3 regions of the Arthrobacter sp. A2-55 genome follow, and region 2 is predicted to be linked to each of the others. Evidence: riboswitches for the same ligand, from Rfam matches in the RefSeq annotation. Region 2 holds a riboswitch; each other region holds the start of a gene.
What was found. Region 2 has a riboswitch for S-adenosylmethionine ahead of LPN03_RS13900 (bifunctional o-acetylhomoserine/o-acetylserine sulfhydrylase). Riboswitches for the same ligand answer to the same signal wherever they lie in the genome.
Positions count from the first base shown of each region.

Region 1: it holds a riboswitch for S-adenosylmethionine, as region 2 does, so the genes downstream of both, LPN03_RS04475 (DUF1737 domain-containing protein) here and LPN03_RS13900 (bifunctional o-acetylhomoserine/o-acetylserine sulfhydrylase) in region 2, are expected to answer to the same signal.
Region 3: it holds a riboswitch for S-adenosylmethionine, as region 2 does, so the genes downstream of both, LPN03_RS11205 (hypothetical protein) here and LPN03_RS13900 (bifunctional o-acetylhomoserine/o-acetylserine sulfhydrylase) in region 2, are expected to answer to the same signal.

Region 1 covers NZ_JAJLOZ010000009.1:41,239-46,245, forward strand. Annotated here, with positions in the region: gene cls (cardiolipin synthase) at 1-789, opposite strand, end outside; gene LPN03_RS04465 (aminodeoxychorismate lyase) at 898-1,815, shown strand; gene LPN03_RS04470 (Pr6Pr family membrane protein) at 1,787-2,440, opposite strand; SAM riboswitch class IV at 2,565-2,686, shown strand; gene LPN03_RS04475 (DUF1737 domain-containing protein) at 2,769-3,029, shown strand; gene LPN03_RS04480 (rhodanese-like domain-containing protein) at 3,026-3,418, shown strand; gene LPN03_RS04485 (O-succinylhomoserine sulfhydrylase) at 3,511-4,722, shown strand; gene LPN03_RS04490 (UDP-N-acetylglucosamine 1-carboxyvinyltransferase) at 4,904-5,007, opposite strand, start outside.
Region 2 covers NZ_JAJLOZ010000050.1:20,972-25,978, forward strand. Annotated here, with positions in the region: gene LPN03_RS13890 (VOC family protein) at 1-16, opposite strand, end outside; gene LPN03_RS13895 (Tex family protein) at 186-2,648, shown strand; SAM riboswitch class IV at 2,770-2,886, shown strand; gene LPN03_RS13900 (bifunctional o-acetylhomoserine/o-acetylserine sulfhydrylase) at 2,972-4,294, shown strand; gene LPN03_RS13905 (homoserine O-acetyltransferase MetX) at 4,415-5,007, shown strand, end outside.
Region 3 covers NZ_JAJLOZ010000035.1:12,464-17,470, forward strand. Annotated here, with positions in the region: gene LPN03_RS11185 (FAD:protein FMN transferase) at 1-10, opposite strand, end outside; gene LPN03_RS11190 (hypothetical protein) at 62-283, shown strand; gene LPN03_RS11195 (helix-turn-helix domain-containing protein) at 519-1,103, opposite strand; gene LPN03_RS11200 (sodium:solute symporter) at 1,279-2,805, shown strand; SAM riboswitch class IV at 3,003-3,116, shown strand; gene LPN03_RS11205 (hypothetical protein) at 3,125-3,430, shown strand; gene LPN03_RS11210 (biotin/lipoyl-containing protein) at 3,441-3,671, opposite strand; gene LPN03_RS11215 (alpha-ketoacid dehydrogenase subunit beta) at 3,668-4,735, opposite strand; gene LPN03_RS11220 (thiamine pyrophosphate-dependent dehydrogenase E1 component subunit alpha) at 4,732-5,007, opposite strand, start outside.

The DNA of each region.
Region 1 (5,007 bases), on a different contig from region 2:
GCGCGACATCAATTCCACCCATTTTCGGCCCAGCTTGGCATTGGCCTTCTTGCGGTAGGACGGCTCAATGACGTTCTGGGAGCCGGTAAACCCGACACGGCCGTCCACCACCAGGATCTTGCGGTGGTTGCGCAGGTCCGGGCGGCGCCACTGGCCCTTCACAGGCAGCAGCGGCAACATGCGCCGCCACTGGATCTCGCTGGCCTTCAGCCGGCGGATCATGTCCCGGTACCCGGGCACGCGCAGCGAGCCAATGTGGTCGAACAGGACGCGCACCCGCACCCCGCGCGCGGCGGCAGCCTCCAGTTCGCGGAACAGGTTCTCGGTGGAGCTGTCCGAGCTCATGATGTAAAACTCGGCGTTGACATAGTCCGTGGCGGTGCGCACCTCCGCAGCCATGGCGTCCAGGGATTCCTGGTAGCCGCGGATCAGCTGCACGGAATTGCCGCCCAGGGCAGGGAAGGAGCCCAGGTTGCGGTTGAGTTCCACGGCAGAATTGATCCACGGGGGCCCGTCATAGGGCGGCACCTGTTTGGCGATCTCCCGCGTCCCCTCCACCACCCGAATGTTGACCGCCGCCTGCGTTTCGCGCCGGCGGCGGGAGAGCCGGAAATTGCCAAACATCAGGAACAGGACCAGGCCCACGTAGGGCAGAAAGAAGATGCACAGCAGCCACGCCATGGCGGTGGTGGGGCGGCGGTTGCCGGGAATCACGCCGAGCACCACAATCCGGATCACCAGGTCCACCAACACGGCGAGCGCGGACAGCCAGGCGTTGGTGGTGGGCAAGGTAAACACTGTCCAGATCAAGCAGGCCTCCCCATGTCATGCGTCAGTGAGAACAGCCTACCGGTGGAGGCGCCCGGCGGCGGAACCGGTGGCCAGTATGCTCAAGTCATGACAGTTTTGGTGTTTCTTGACCCCGCTTTCCCCGACGGGCGCGTGGCCGACTCCGGCACGCCCGCGATCCTCGCCACGGACCAGGGCGTGACCCGCGGCGACGGCATCTTCGAGTCCCTGCTGGCCGTGAACGGCACGCCCCGCAAGGTGCAGGCACACCTTGACCGGATGGCCCGTTCCGCCCGCTCGCTGGACTTGGACATCCCCGACGCCGGCACCTGGCTGCGGGCCATTTCGACGGCGGCCGCCACCTTTGCCTCTGCCTCCCCCCAGGGCCCGGATGAACACGGCAACACCAACATTGTCATCAAGCTCATCGCCACCCGGGGCCCGGAGGGCGCCAACGCCACCACGGCATGGGTGCAGGCCTCCGCCGTGCCGCCGCTGCTGGCCGAGCAGCGCGAGAAGGGCCTGGATGTGCTGCTGCTGGACCGCGGCTATGACAGCACCATTTCCCACCGGGCCCCGTGGCTGCTGCTGGGGGCCAAGACGCTTTCCTACGCCGTCAACATGGCCGCCCTGCGCCACGCCCACTCCCACGGCGCGGATGACGTGATCTTCACCAGCGGTGACGGACACGTGTTGGAGGGGCCGACGTCGTCCGTCCTGCTGGCGCAGTTGGCGGACCGCGGCGGCGCCCCGGTCAAGCGCCTCATCACGCCCAACCTGGACAGCGGCATCCTGCCCGGCACCACGCAGGGGGCGCTGTTTGCCGCCGCGAAGGAGGCCGGCTGGGAGCTGGGGTACGGGCCCGTGGAGCCGCAGGACCTGTTCGACGCCGACGCCGTGTGGCTGATTTCCAGCATCAGGCTGCTGGCTCCCGTGAACACCATTGACGGACGGGCTGTGGGCACGGCGGACGTCCGGTCCAGGCTGACGGCCGAACTCAGCGCCCTGCTGGCACAGACCCACTGACGGCGTTCGGGGCAATCAGGGGGCGGAGCTTGTTGCCGGCCACCACCAGCACGGCACTGACGGCAAGGAACGCAACGGCGATGAGCACACAGGTGAGCGCCACCGTGCCGTAGCCGCCGTTGGCCGGGTTCAGGAACGGGTAGGCGTACCAGTTGATGGCTGCGCCGCGTACCAGCGAGTAGGCCAGATAGGCCACGGGCAGCACGAGCACCAGGCCCAGCCGCCTGAACGCGATGGGCAGCCGCGGCGACTGCACCAGCCAATCCAGCACCACGGCCACGGGCATCACGTAGTGCAGCCACGTGTTGATCCACGGCAGCAGCGAGCCCAGGTCCACGTCGCGCAGGAGGGCGCTGAACACGATGCCCACCAGCGCCATGCACACCACGGAGGCGCAGCGGGCCAGCTGCCACAGCGGACCCAGCTCGCGTCCGCGCCAGGCCAGCACGGACTCCACCAGCAGCACGCAGGCGGCAAAAATGTTTGACAGGTTCGTGAAGTAGCTGAAGAAGTTCAGCACATTGAAGCCGTGGCTGATGTGGATGCCCAGCTGGATGCCCACGGCGGCCAGGGTCACCGCGCCGAGCAGGAAGCGCAGGGCGGCAAGTACGCGGCGTAGTGTCATGGCTTCATCCTGCCACGGACCCCGCACGGCAGGACCCGGGTGCGGGCGCCGATTTTGTCATGTTGCGCCACATTTCGCTGCTGCATTAGTGACGGCACGGGGTGCGCGTGTTATTTTTCAAGGGAGTAATGAGCGCCAGCGCCAAGCCCTGACTTGCTGGCCGGCAACCCACTTTTTCGTTCGGGGTGCCTCAGGTGAATACTCGGCAAACCCGGCAATCAGCGGCCGCGGTTGCAAGCGCGAACGCCCGATGTGCCCTTTTGCATGTGTGGAAACGCCGTACGTACATTGCGCTTGCAGCAACGTCCGCCTGCACTCAGGAGCTCGCATGTCCGCTGACGAATCCCCCCTCGCCTACCGCCTTATCACCGGCCCCGACGACCGTTCCTTTTGTGAACGGATCTCCGCAGCCCTGGCCGAAGGCTACATTTTGCACGGCAGCCCGTCGGTGACGTTCAACGGCGCCTCCGTGATCGCCGCCCAGGCCGTCATCCTGCCGCACGCCGTGGCCTCCTCCGACGCCGCCGTCGCCAATGCCGTCCAGGAGCTGGAAGACCCTGAAGAGTTCGACGGCGAGGGAATCGCGTGAGCTACGCCGGAGACCTGGTCCCCGCCCAGGCATGGGACAAGCTGGGCGAGGGCGCCGTGCTGGTGGACGTGCGCACTGACGGCGAATGGACCCACATTGGCGTCCCCGATGTCTCCTCCCTGGGTGCCGAGCCGGTGTTCATCCAGTGGAACCTGGCCAGCGGGGCCCCGAACCCGGCGTTCCTCTCGGAGCTCCAGGCCGCGGTTCCGGCGGAGACCCCGCTGGTCATCCTGTGCCGTTCGGGGGCGCGGTCCGTTGCCGCCGCCGAGGCCGCCACGGCTGCCGGCTACACGGCCTTCAACGTCCTGGAGGGCTTTGAGGGCGTGCCGGACAGCTACGGCGACCGCATTGTCAACGGCTGGAAAAACCGCCACCTGCCCTGGAAATAAGCGCCCGGGGCGCGCGGCCCCGAAGCTGGCACCACCTGGCACCACCTGGCACCACCTGGCACCACCTGCGAAAACTAAGGAATGACACGCAATTGAGCAACTTTAATGAGCACGCCGCATCATGGGCCGACAGCACCCAGGCCGTCCGGGGCGGGCTGGACCGCAGCAACTTCCAGGAAACCTCCGAGGCCATCTTCCTCAATTCCGGCTTTGTGTACGAATCCGCCGAGGCCGCCGAGCAGTCCTTCACGGGCGAGGTGGACCGCTTTGTGTACTCCCGTTACGGCAATCCGTCCGTGGCCACGTTCCAGGAACGCCTGCGGCTGCTGGAGGGCAAGGAAGCCTGCTTCGCGACGGCGTCGGGCATGTCCGCCGTGTTCACCGCACTGGGTGCCCTGCTGGGGGCCGGCGACCGCGTGGTGGCGTCCCGCTCGTTGTTCGGATCCTGCTTTGTCATCCTGAACGAACTGCTCCCCCGCTGGGGCGTGGAGACCGTGTTTGTGGACGGCCCGGACCTGGAGCAGTGGCGTTCGGCACTGAGCGTTCCCACCACCGCCGTGTTCTTTGAGTCGCCGTCCAACCCCATGCAGGAAATCATCGACGTGCAGGCGGTGTGCGAGCTCGCCCATGCGGCCGGGGCCCAGGTGGTGGCCGACAATGTGTTTGCCACCCCCCTGTTGCAGCGCTGCGGCGACTTCGGCGCGGACATCGTGGTCTACTCCGGCACCAAGCACATTGACGGGCAGGGCCGGGTACTGGGCGGCGCCATCCTGGGGACCAAGGAATTCATCGACGGCCCCGTCAAGAACCTGATGCGGCACACGGGCCCGGCGCTGTCCGCGTTCAATGCCTGGGTGCTGACGAAGGGCCTGGAAACCATGGGCATCCGCGTGGCCGCATCCTGCGCCAGCGCCCTGGCCCTGGGCGAGTTCCTCGAGGCGCAGCCGCAGGTCAGCCGCGTCATCTACCCCTTCCTGCCCTCGCACCCGCAGCATGAGCTCGCGAAGAAGCAGATGAAGGCCGGCGGCACGGTGCTCACCTTTGAGCTGGCCGAGCCCGATGGCGGCACCCGCAAGGAAGCCGCCTTCAGGCTCCTGAACGCCCTGGAAATTGTGGACATTTCCAACAACCTGGGCGACACGAAGTCCCTCATCACCCACCCGGCCACCACCACGCACCGCGCCATGGGTCCGGAAGGGCGGGCCGCCATCGGCCTCTCCGACGGCTTCCTGCGCCTCTCCGTCGGCCTGGAGGACCTGGACGACCTCAAGAAGGACCTCGAAAGGGCCCTCGCAGCAATCTAGCCCCCCCGTCGAAGTTGGAGATAACCACCCCTCCGCCCGTCGAGATTGGAGATCACCACCGATGAGGTGGGTGGTTATCTCCAATCTCGACGGTTGGGGCGGTGGTTATCTCCAATCTCGAGGACGACGGCGGCCGGTGACCTTTCGCGCGAAAGGTCACCGGCCGCCGTCGTGCTTGGACTTAGTCCTGGAAGTATTCGATTTCGGCGCCAACGGTGTTCAGGCGCTCGGCCAGGTCCTCATAGCCGCGCTCGATCACGTAGATGTTGCGCAACTCCGACGTTC
Region 2 (5,007 bases):
CATGATCCATTCGCATGCGTTCATCTTGGCACTTTGTGATCGGCCGCTCGACTTAGCGTGTCCTAAGCCACATGGGATGTCTGACGGCCACGGCGCGGCCACGGCGCGGCCACGGCGCGGACGCGGCGCGGCCACGGCGCGAACGCGGCGCGAACGCGGCCGCCGTCGTGGGGCAGAATTGGAGGGTGACTGATTCCCAAGCTCCCCTGTCCCTGCCCGACGCCGCCGCCCAGGAGGCCCGCATTGCCGCCGCGATTGCCGCCGAACTGGGCGTGCGGGCCGCGCAGGTCCGCGCCGCCGTGGCCCTGATGGACGACGGCGCCAGCGTCCCGTTCATTGCCCGGTACAGGAAGGAAGCCACGGGGACCCTGGACGACGCCCAGCTGCGCACCTTGGAGGAGCGGCTGCGGTACCTGCGGGAGCTCGAGGCCCGGCGGCGCACCGTGCTGGAGACCATTCACGGGTTGGGAAAGCTAACGCCGGAACTTCGTGTCGCCGTTGAGGCTGCTGCGAGCAAGTCCGACCTTGAGGACCTCTACCTCCCTTACAAGTCCACGCGGAAAACCAAGGCCGACGCCGCCCGCGAAGCCGGGCTGGAGCCCCTGCTGGACTCCCTGTTGGCGAACGCGGCGCTGGCCCCGGCCGTCACCGCGGACGGTTTCCTGAACGCCGGGCACGGCATTGCCACCGCCGACGACGCCCTGGCCGGCGCCCGGGCCATCCTGATCGAGCGCGCCGGGCAGGACGCCGCCCTGGTGGGTGAATTGCGCGAACGGTTGTGGAAAACCGGCCGGCTGCGCTCCTCCGTCAAGGCCGGGAAGGCGTCGGAAGGCGAAAAGTTCAAGGACTACTTTGACTTTGCCCAGCCACCGCACACGCTGCCCAGCCACCGCGTGCTGGCGCTGCTGCGCGGCGAAAAGGAGGGCGTGCTGACCCTGGACCTGGCGGAAACGGACACGCGCGACGCCGACGCTCACGCAGCCGCCCGCGCCCGTTATGAAAGTGCCGTGGCCCACTCCCTGGGCATTGCCGAATCCGGCCGTGCCGCGGACGCCTGGCTCATGACCGGTGCCCGGCTCGCCTGGCGCACCCGCATTCTGACGCGCCTTTCCGTTGACCTGCGCGTGCGCCTGTTCCAAAGCGCCGAAGAGGAATCCGTGCGCGTGTTTGCGGCGAACCTGCGGGACGTGCTGCTGGCGGCACCCGCCGGAAACAAGGCAACCCTCGGCCTGGACCCGGGCCTGCGGACAGGCACCAAGGTGGCCGTGGTGGACGGCACCGGCAAGGTCACCGCCACCGACACCGTTTACCCGCACGCCCCCGCGAAGCGCTGGAACGAGGCCCTGGCAACGCTGGCGGGCCTGGCGGAAAAGCACCAGGTGGAGCTGATCGCCATCGGCAACGGCACGGCCAGCCGGGAAACCGACAAGCTGGCGGCCGAACTAGTTGCCGAATTGAAGCGCCGGAATCCGGGGCGCAAGGTCACCAAGCTGGTGGTGTCCGAGGCCGGCGCCTCCGTCTACTCCGCGTCCGCCCTGGCCGGCGCCGAACTGCCCGGCATGGACGTCTCGCTGCGCGGCGCCGTGTCCATCGCCCGGCGCCTGCAGGACCCCCTCGCCGAGCTGGTGAAGATCGACCCGAAATCCATTGGCGTGGGCCAGTACCAGCACGACCTCACCCCGGCCAAGCTGGAACGCTCGCTGGACGCCGTCGTGGAGGACTGCGTCAACGCCGTGGGCGTGGACCTGAACACGGCGTCGCCCGCGCTCCTGGCGAGGGTGGCCGGCGTCGGGCCCCTGCTCAGTGAAAACATCGTGGCGCACCGCAATGAAAACGGGCCCTTCAGCAAGCGCTCGGAACTGAAAAAGGTGGCGCGGCTGGGCCCCAAGGCCTTTGAGCAGTGTGCCGGATTCCTGCGGATCACCGGGGGAGCGGAGCCCCTGGACGCCTCCAGCGTGCACCCCGAGGCCTACGGCGTGGCGCGCAAAATCCTTGCCGCCGTGGGCGCCGGCAAGGCCGAAATCTCCGGCGGGGTGCCCGCCGTCGCGGCCGTGAACCCGGCGGACTTCGTGGACGGCGCCTTCGGCCTGCCCACCGTGGCGGACATCGTGGCGGAGCTGCAAAAGCCCGGCCGCGACCCCCGCCCCCGCTTCGAAACTGCCACCTTTGCCGACGGCGTTGAAAAGATCACCGATTTGCGCCCCGGCATGATCCTGGAAGGGACGGTGTCCAATGTGGCGGCGTTCGGCGCGTTTGTGGACATCGGCGTGCACCAGGACGGGCTGGTCCACGTCTCCGCCATGAGCAACAGTTTCGTCTCCGACCCCCGGACCGTGGTCAAGTCCGGCCAGGTGGTCCGCGTCAAGGTCCTGGAGGTAGAACCGGAACGCAAGCGGATCTCCCTCACCCTGCGCCTGGATGACCAGCCGGGGGACGCTGCCGCCGGGAAGGGGAAGAACGACGCCGGCTCCCGGACCCCGGCGCGCACCTCGCCGGCCGCCGGGGGCGGCTCCCGCCAGGGTCGGGCAGCGGGGGCCAAGGGCGCGCCGTCACGCACTGCCCCAGCCGCCGCGGCCAAGTCAGCGGCCCCGGCCCCGGCCAACACTGCCATGGCAGAGGCGCTGCGCCGTGCGGGGCTGAAGCCGTAGCATCATCCACTCATTCAGCGCATGGCACCATTTGCGTGATTTGTCCAGCACTTGTTCGGCATAAGTCACAAACCAGTCATATTGTTGCGCCGTGAAGCGCCGGTCTCGCACACTGGATACAGGTCATGAGCGCCAGCGACAAGCCCCGGCTCGCTGGCCGGCAACCCTCCTTCCGCGGTGGGGTGCCCCGGGTGAAGACCAGGTACCGAACCACCCGGTTTCGGTGCAAGCGCGGGCCGCACAATTCCTTCGGCCCATCACGGCGTCCCTGTGGCGCGGATGGGCCGCACTTATTGCAGGCCTCTAGTGTTTAAGGAGCTCCCATGAGCAATGGTTGGTCATTTGAAACCCGTCAGATCCACGTAGGCCAGGAGCCGGACGCCACCACAGGTGCACGCGCCCTCCCCATCTACCAGACCACGTCCTTCGTGTTCCCGTCCACGGAAAGCGCCGCAGCCCGCTTTGCGCTGGCCGAGCTGGAGCCGATCTACACCCGCATCGGCAACCCCACAACCGACGCCGTCGAGCAGCGCGTTGCCAGCCTGGAAGGCGGCGTTGCCGCCCTGCTGCTGTCCTCGGGCCAGGCGGCCACCACCTTCGCCATCCTCAACTTGGCCCAGGCCGGGGACCACATCGTCTCCAGCCCCAGCGTCTACGGCGGCACGTTCAACCTGCTGGCCCACTCGCTGAAGAAGCTCGGCATCGAGGTCACCTTTGTCTCCGACCCCGACAACCTGGACGAATGGCGTGCGGCCGTCAAGCCCAACACCAAGGCCTTCTTCGGCGAGACCGTCTCCAACCCCCGCCAGGACGTGCTGAACCTCGAGGAGATCAGCACCATCGCCCACGAGGCTGGCGTGCCTCTGATCGTGGACAACACGCTCGCCACCCCGTACCTGATCCGCCCCCTCGAGTGGGGTGCCGACATCGTCATCCATTCCGCCACCAAGTACCTCGGCGGCCACGGCACGGCCATCGGCGGCGTGATTGTCGACGGCGGCAAGTTTGACTTCGCCGCGGATCCGGAAAAGTTCCCCGGCTTCAACACCCCTGACGAGACCTACAATGGGCTGGTCTACGCCCGCGACCTCGGCGTCGGCAGCGCCCTGGGCGCCAACCTGGCCTACATCCTCAAGGCCCGCGTGCAGCTGCTGCGCGACCTCGGTTCGGCCATCTCGCCGTTCAATGCCTTCCTCATCGCCCAGGGCATCGAGACGCTGAGCCTGCGCGTGGAGCGCCACGTCAGCAACGCCGTCAAGGTCGCACAGTGGCTGGAAGCGAATGAAAACGTGGAGGCCGTTGCGTACTCAGGAATCCCTTCCAGCCCCTGGTTTGAGCGCGGACGCAAGTACGGCCCCAAGGGGACCGGCGCCATCGTCTCCTTCGACATCAAGGGCGGGCTGGAGGCCGGCAAGCGCTTCGTTGACGGCCTGGAACTGCACTCGCACGTTGCCAACCTCGGAGATGTGCGTTCGCTGGTGATCCACCCTGCCTCCACCACCCACGCCCAGCTCAGCGAGGAACAGCGGCTCGCAGCCGGCGTCCGCCCGGGGCTGGTGCGCCTGTCCGTGGGGCTGGAGGGTGTGGACGACATTATTGCCGACCTTGAAGCAGGTTTCCGCGCAGCAAAATCGTCCGTGAACTAAGTGGCCCATGTGAGTCCAGGTGCAGCGGAGCGGAACGTGTTTACCCCTGACATCGAAACCGGCGGATCCGGGCCGGCGGACAGTTCCTGGCAGGCCGCCGTCGGCCAGGGCGGCGGCCTCCTGCGCTCGGTCGGCATCGGTTCACTGGAACTGGAGGCCGGGGGGTCACTGCCCTCGGTCACCATGGCCTTTGAATGCTGGGGGACGCTGAACGCGGCCGGCAGCAATGCGGTGCTCATCCAGCACGCGCTGACTGGCAGCACGCACGTCAGCCGGGGCGATTCGGAAGAGAACGGCTGGTGGGAGGGCCTGGTCGGCCCCGGCGAGGTGATCGACACCGATCAGTATTTCGTGGTGTGCGCCAACATGCTGGGCGGCTGCTACGGCACCACAGGCCCCTCCAGCATTGCCGGCGACGGCGCCCCGTACGGCTCCCGCTTCCCGTTCGTCACCATCCGCGACTCGGTCCACGCGGAGGCCCGGCTGGCGGACCAGCTGGGCATCACCTCCTGGCACGCCGTCATTGGCGGGTCCATGGGAGGCGCCAGGGCCCTGGAATGGGCAGTGACGTTCCCGGAACGGGTCCGGCGGTGCGCCGTGGTGGCGGCCTGTGCCGCCAGCACGGCCGAGCAAATCGCGTTCGCCCAGGCCCAGGTCCTTGCCATCCGCCAGGACCCCAACTTCGCCAACGGGGACTACTACGACGGCGCGGC
Region 3 (5,007 bases), on a different contig from region 2:
GGGCCCTCATGAGCCTGAAGACTGTGAGTGGCTGGAGCCGCCGTTTCCGGCCTGCAGCTGCGTGCTTGAACTTGAGCTGGAACCGGAGTTGGCACCGGAGTTGGAACTTGAGCTTGAGCCCGAACTGGAACCAGAACTTGAGCCGGAGCTGGAACTTGAACCCGAACTGGAACCAGAACTCGAACCGGAGCTGTCCGCGGAAGCCGTTGGCGCCGCCGTCGTAGTTTGCGTTGTCTGGGAGGTGGCGGCTTTGACGGCATTGGCGGAAGTGATGGTGCCGTAAAAGGCGGCGCTGCCGAGCCCCACCGTGCCGACCGCTCCCAGCGCCACAACGGAAGTGACCGCCTTGGCAAGTGTTTTGGGGTTTCTGGATGAAGCCATGGCGTGCTCCTCACATTCAAAGTCTTGATTTGCGGTGGATTGTCAGTTACTACAATCCAACGCCTTGCTAAGAATTGGCCGTGAGGAGCCTTTCGGCCGCATAGCAATTGGTGGGAGCCGGTGCCGGGGGCCGGCGGTTACGCGCCCGAGCCCGACGCGGCGGGGACCAGGATGAACAGCGCCTCAACCGGTTCGGAAGTGCGGTTTTCCCAGGTGTGGGGTTCGCGGCCGGGGAAGGAAAGTGTGTCGCCGGCCTTCAGGTCATAGGAGTCCTGGGTCAGGATCAGTGTCAGCTCGCCGCTGATGATGTGGAGCACGTCCACGTCGCAGTCCACCGCATAGAGCTCGGATTCGCCGCGGCCAAAGGGTGCAATGGTGGAAGAGAGCACCTGGAGCCGGCGCTCTGAGCGGGCCGTGAGCAGGCGCTCCACAATGCCTTCGCCGCCCAGGGAGATGCGCGGGCCCTCCCCGCGCAGCGTCAGGTGCGTCTCCGGGACGGCGAACAGGTCGCCAATGGAGATGGAGAGGACCTGGCACAGGGTGACCAGGGAGGCAACGCTGGGAGAGGTGAGGTCTCGCTCCACCCGGCTCAGGAAGCCCTTGGTGAGTCCCGTTGCATCGGCCACGTGCTCAATGGTCAGCCGCTGGGACTGGCGGGCCGCCCGGATCCTGGACCCGATGGCCACCGGTGCCGAGCTGGGCTCAACGGGTAATGCCTTCATGTTCACTCCTTTAGCTCCGGGCACCACGTGCCCAAGGCGACTCTATACGGATGTGACGGGCGTACTTCCATTTTGACTGTTACCGCAATCACAGTTTAGCCTAATGGACAACGGAAGTTGCCTGATAGGCAATTTTCTATCGAGGAGTCATCATCACTGCACCCTGGAGCCTTACATGAGCTTGAACATTGCCATAGTCGTCCTCTACCTGGTGGCCATGCTGGCCTTCGGGTGGTGGGGCAAATCGCGCACCAAGAACAACAGCGACTTCCTGGTGGCCGGGCGGCGCCTGGGCCCGTTCCTGTACACCGGCACGATGGCCGCCGTCGTCCTGGGCGGCGCCTCAACCGTGGGCGGCGTGGGCCTCGGGTACAAGTTCGGCATTTCCGGCATGTGGCTGGTGGTGGCGATCGGCGTGGGCGTGCTGCTGCTGAGCCTGCTGTTCGCTCCCACCATCCAAAAGCTGAAGATCTACACGGTCTCCCAAATGCTCAGCCTGCGCTACGGGCAGGAAACCACCAAGATGTCCGGCATTGTGATGCTGGCCTACACCGTCATGATCTCGGCAACCTCCACCGGCGCCTACGCCACCATCTTTGTGGTGCTGTTTGGCTGGGAGCGTTGGCTGGCGATTGCCGTGGGCGGTGCCATTGTGCTGGTCTACTCCACCATTGGCGGCATGTGGTCCATCACCCTGGCGGACCAGGTGCAGTTCGTCATCAAGACCGTGGGCGTCTTCCTGCTCATGCTCCCCTTCGCCTGGAACGCCGCCGGAGGTCTCGCCGGCATCCAGTCCCGCGTTGAGTCCAGCTTCTTCCAGTGGGACGGCATCGGCGTCCAGACCATCATCACCTACTTTGTCATCTACACCCTGGGCCTGCTGATCGGCCAGGACATCTGGCAGCGCGTCTTCACCGCCCGCGACCCCAAGGTGGCCCGCGTTGGCGGCGCCACGGCCGGCATCTACTGCATCCTGTACGGCGTGGCCGGTGCCCTGATCGGCCTGGCCGCCCGCGTGGCCCTGCCCTCCATTGACGTCGCCACGCTGGGCAAGGACGTGGTTTACGCGGAGGTTGCCACGCACCTGCTGCCCATCGGCCTGGGTGGGATCGTCATGGCCGCCGCCGTGGCCGCCATGATGTCAACCGCCTCCGGCGCCCTGATCGCCGCAGCCACCGTGGCCCGCAAGGACGTGGTCCCGTTCGTGGCCAGCTGGTTCGGCAAGACCATAGACACCTCCGACACCTCCAACCCGGAGCACGACGTCAACGCCAACCGCTGGTACGTGCTGGGCCTGGGGCTGGGCGTGGTGCTCATTTCCATCGTGGTCAGCGACGTGGTCTTCGCCCTGACCATCGCCTACGACATCCTGGTGGGCGGGCTCCTGGTGGCCATCATCGGCGGGCTGGCGTGGAAGCGCGGCACCGGCCTGGGCGCCGCCTGGTCCATGGCCGTGGGCTGCGGCCTGACCCTGGTGCTGCTGGTGCTCTACGCGACGGGAGTGATCCCCAGCGCGGACGGCATCTACGCCAACGAGCCCATCTACTACGGCCTGCTCGCCTCCCTCATTGTCTACGTTGCCGTCTCGCTGGCCACCCCGGCCACTCCGGCCCACATCCGCGACGCCTGGGACCGCCGGTTGAGTGCGGCTGCCACGGATTCCAACGAGGACGACATCGAAGTGCTCACCAGCCGGAAGTAGCCGGTCTCAGCCGGGAACTTTTCCCTGGGGCAAAACCCGGGCTGGGTTTTGCCCCGGGTGCACCGGGGGCACAACCCAAGTCGAGTTTTGCCCCACAGGAAAGTGCATCGTTGCGTAAGCGGCACGACGGCGGATGGTCACGTAATAAATTACGTCACCATCCGCCGTCGTGCTTTTTGGCGGTAATCTTGAGCCAGCTTCAAGAGATGCGGCGCCAAGCTCCGACTGGCCGCGCACCAACCCCATGTTCACAGGGTGGTTCGGATGAGGAAGCGGCCCGCGGTGACAGGATCCGGGGGCAAGAGCACTCCCAAAGGCCGTGATGATGACCGTTATCTCCGTCAACCGCATTCCCGCGAACCGCAACGCTGCCCGGGCCGCCACACCGCCGCAGGGCATTCCCGTGCTGCCGGCCGTGGATATCAACTACGGCACTGTCACGTTCTTCACCCCGTCGGGGCACCACAATTATTGGTCTGCCGAGCCGGACCTGCTGGTGGACGCGCTGTCGCAGGCGGTCCGCCCGGCCCAGTGGATCCCGGAAATCGCCACGCTGGTGGTGACCGTGGCCCAGACCGGCGTGCGGACCGGCCGGCGCCTCGGCTTCCGCCTCGCGGCGCACTAACCGCCTGCGGTCATTCGATGACTGCGATCACCGCACCCTGCGCCACTTCGTCGCCTTCCTGAACGCGAAGCCGGACGGTGCCGGCCACGGGCGCGTAGATTTCGGCGTCGACCTTGTCTATGGCCACCTCGGCGAGCAGGTGCTTTTCGGCAACTGCGTCGCCGTCGGCCACGTACCAGGTGGCCAGGACGCCGGGCTCGGAGGCGTCCCCCGTCATCATCGGAAACAGGACTTCGTTCATGCAGTTGCCGCCTTCCGGACCGCGGCCTCAATGCGTGCGGCCGTTGGCAACACAGCATATTCGAGTTCATGGGCGTACGGAATGGGCACGTCGGGGACGCAGACGCGGCTGAAGTGCTTCAAGAGGGCCGGGTCGTGCTCGGTGATGGTGGCCGCGATTTCGCCGGAAAGCCCGAACGACTGGTAGTCCTCATCCACCACAATCACGCGCCCGGTCTTGGCGGCGGTGGCGATGACCGCCTCCCGGTCCAGCGGCACCAGCGAGCGCAGGTCCAGCACCTCCACGTTGATGCCCTCCTCCTCCAGCTTCTCCGCCACGTCCAGGCTGTGGTGCACGGACAGCGACAGCGTCACGATGCTGACGTCCGTGCCCTCCCGGACCACCTTGGCCTTGCCGATCGGAACCACGTAGTCCTCCTCCGGGACGGCGCCGATGGAGCGCTTGTTCTTCGCCATCCAGGCCAGGCCCATGACGCCCTTGTGGAACATGTACACCACGGGGTCGTCGGATTGGATGGCCGCCGTCATGAGCCCCTTCGCGTCGTACGGGTTGGAGGGGACCACCACCTTCATGCCGGGCAGGTGCGCGAACGTGCCCCACAGTGTTTGCGAGTGCTGGGCGCCGTCGGAATAGCCGCCGCCCACCGCCGTCATCAGCACCATGGGGACGCGGACGTTGCCGCCTGATTCGTAGTGGATCTTGGCCATGTGGTTGTAGATCTGGTCCATGCACACGCCGAAGAAGTCCACGAACATCAGCTCGACAATGGGCCGCATGCCTTCCACGGCAGCCCCGATGCCCAGCCCGATGAACGCCGTCTCGGAAATCGGCGTGTCAATGATCCGCTCCGATCCGAACCTCTCCAGCAGCCCCGTGGTGGAGGAGAAAATGCCGCCGTAGGCCGCCACGTCCTCGCCCATCACGAATACTGACGGGTCCTTTTCCATCTGCGAGCCGATGGCTTCCTGCAGCGCCTTGGCCGTGTTCAACCGCCGGCTGCCGGCGTCTGGCTCCACGGGCAGTGACATTTGAGCAGCGGCAGCTGCACTGGTTGAGATGCTCATGACTGGGCTCCTTCCACAAATACGTACTTCAGTGCCTCGGCCGGGTTGGGCGTTGGCGCGGCCTTGGCATGTTCGACGGCGTCGTCCACCTGGGTGCCCGCCCACGCTGTCATTTCGGCCAGGTCAGCGTCCGTGAGGATCCCGGCGTCGCGCAATTGCTTTTCGTAGGCGGGTATGGGGTCCCGGTCGGGAACCTCGGCCAGTTCGGGCCGGTAGCCCTGGGCGTCGCCTTCAAAGTGGCCCCACAGCCGGAGCGTGTGGATCTCGATAAG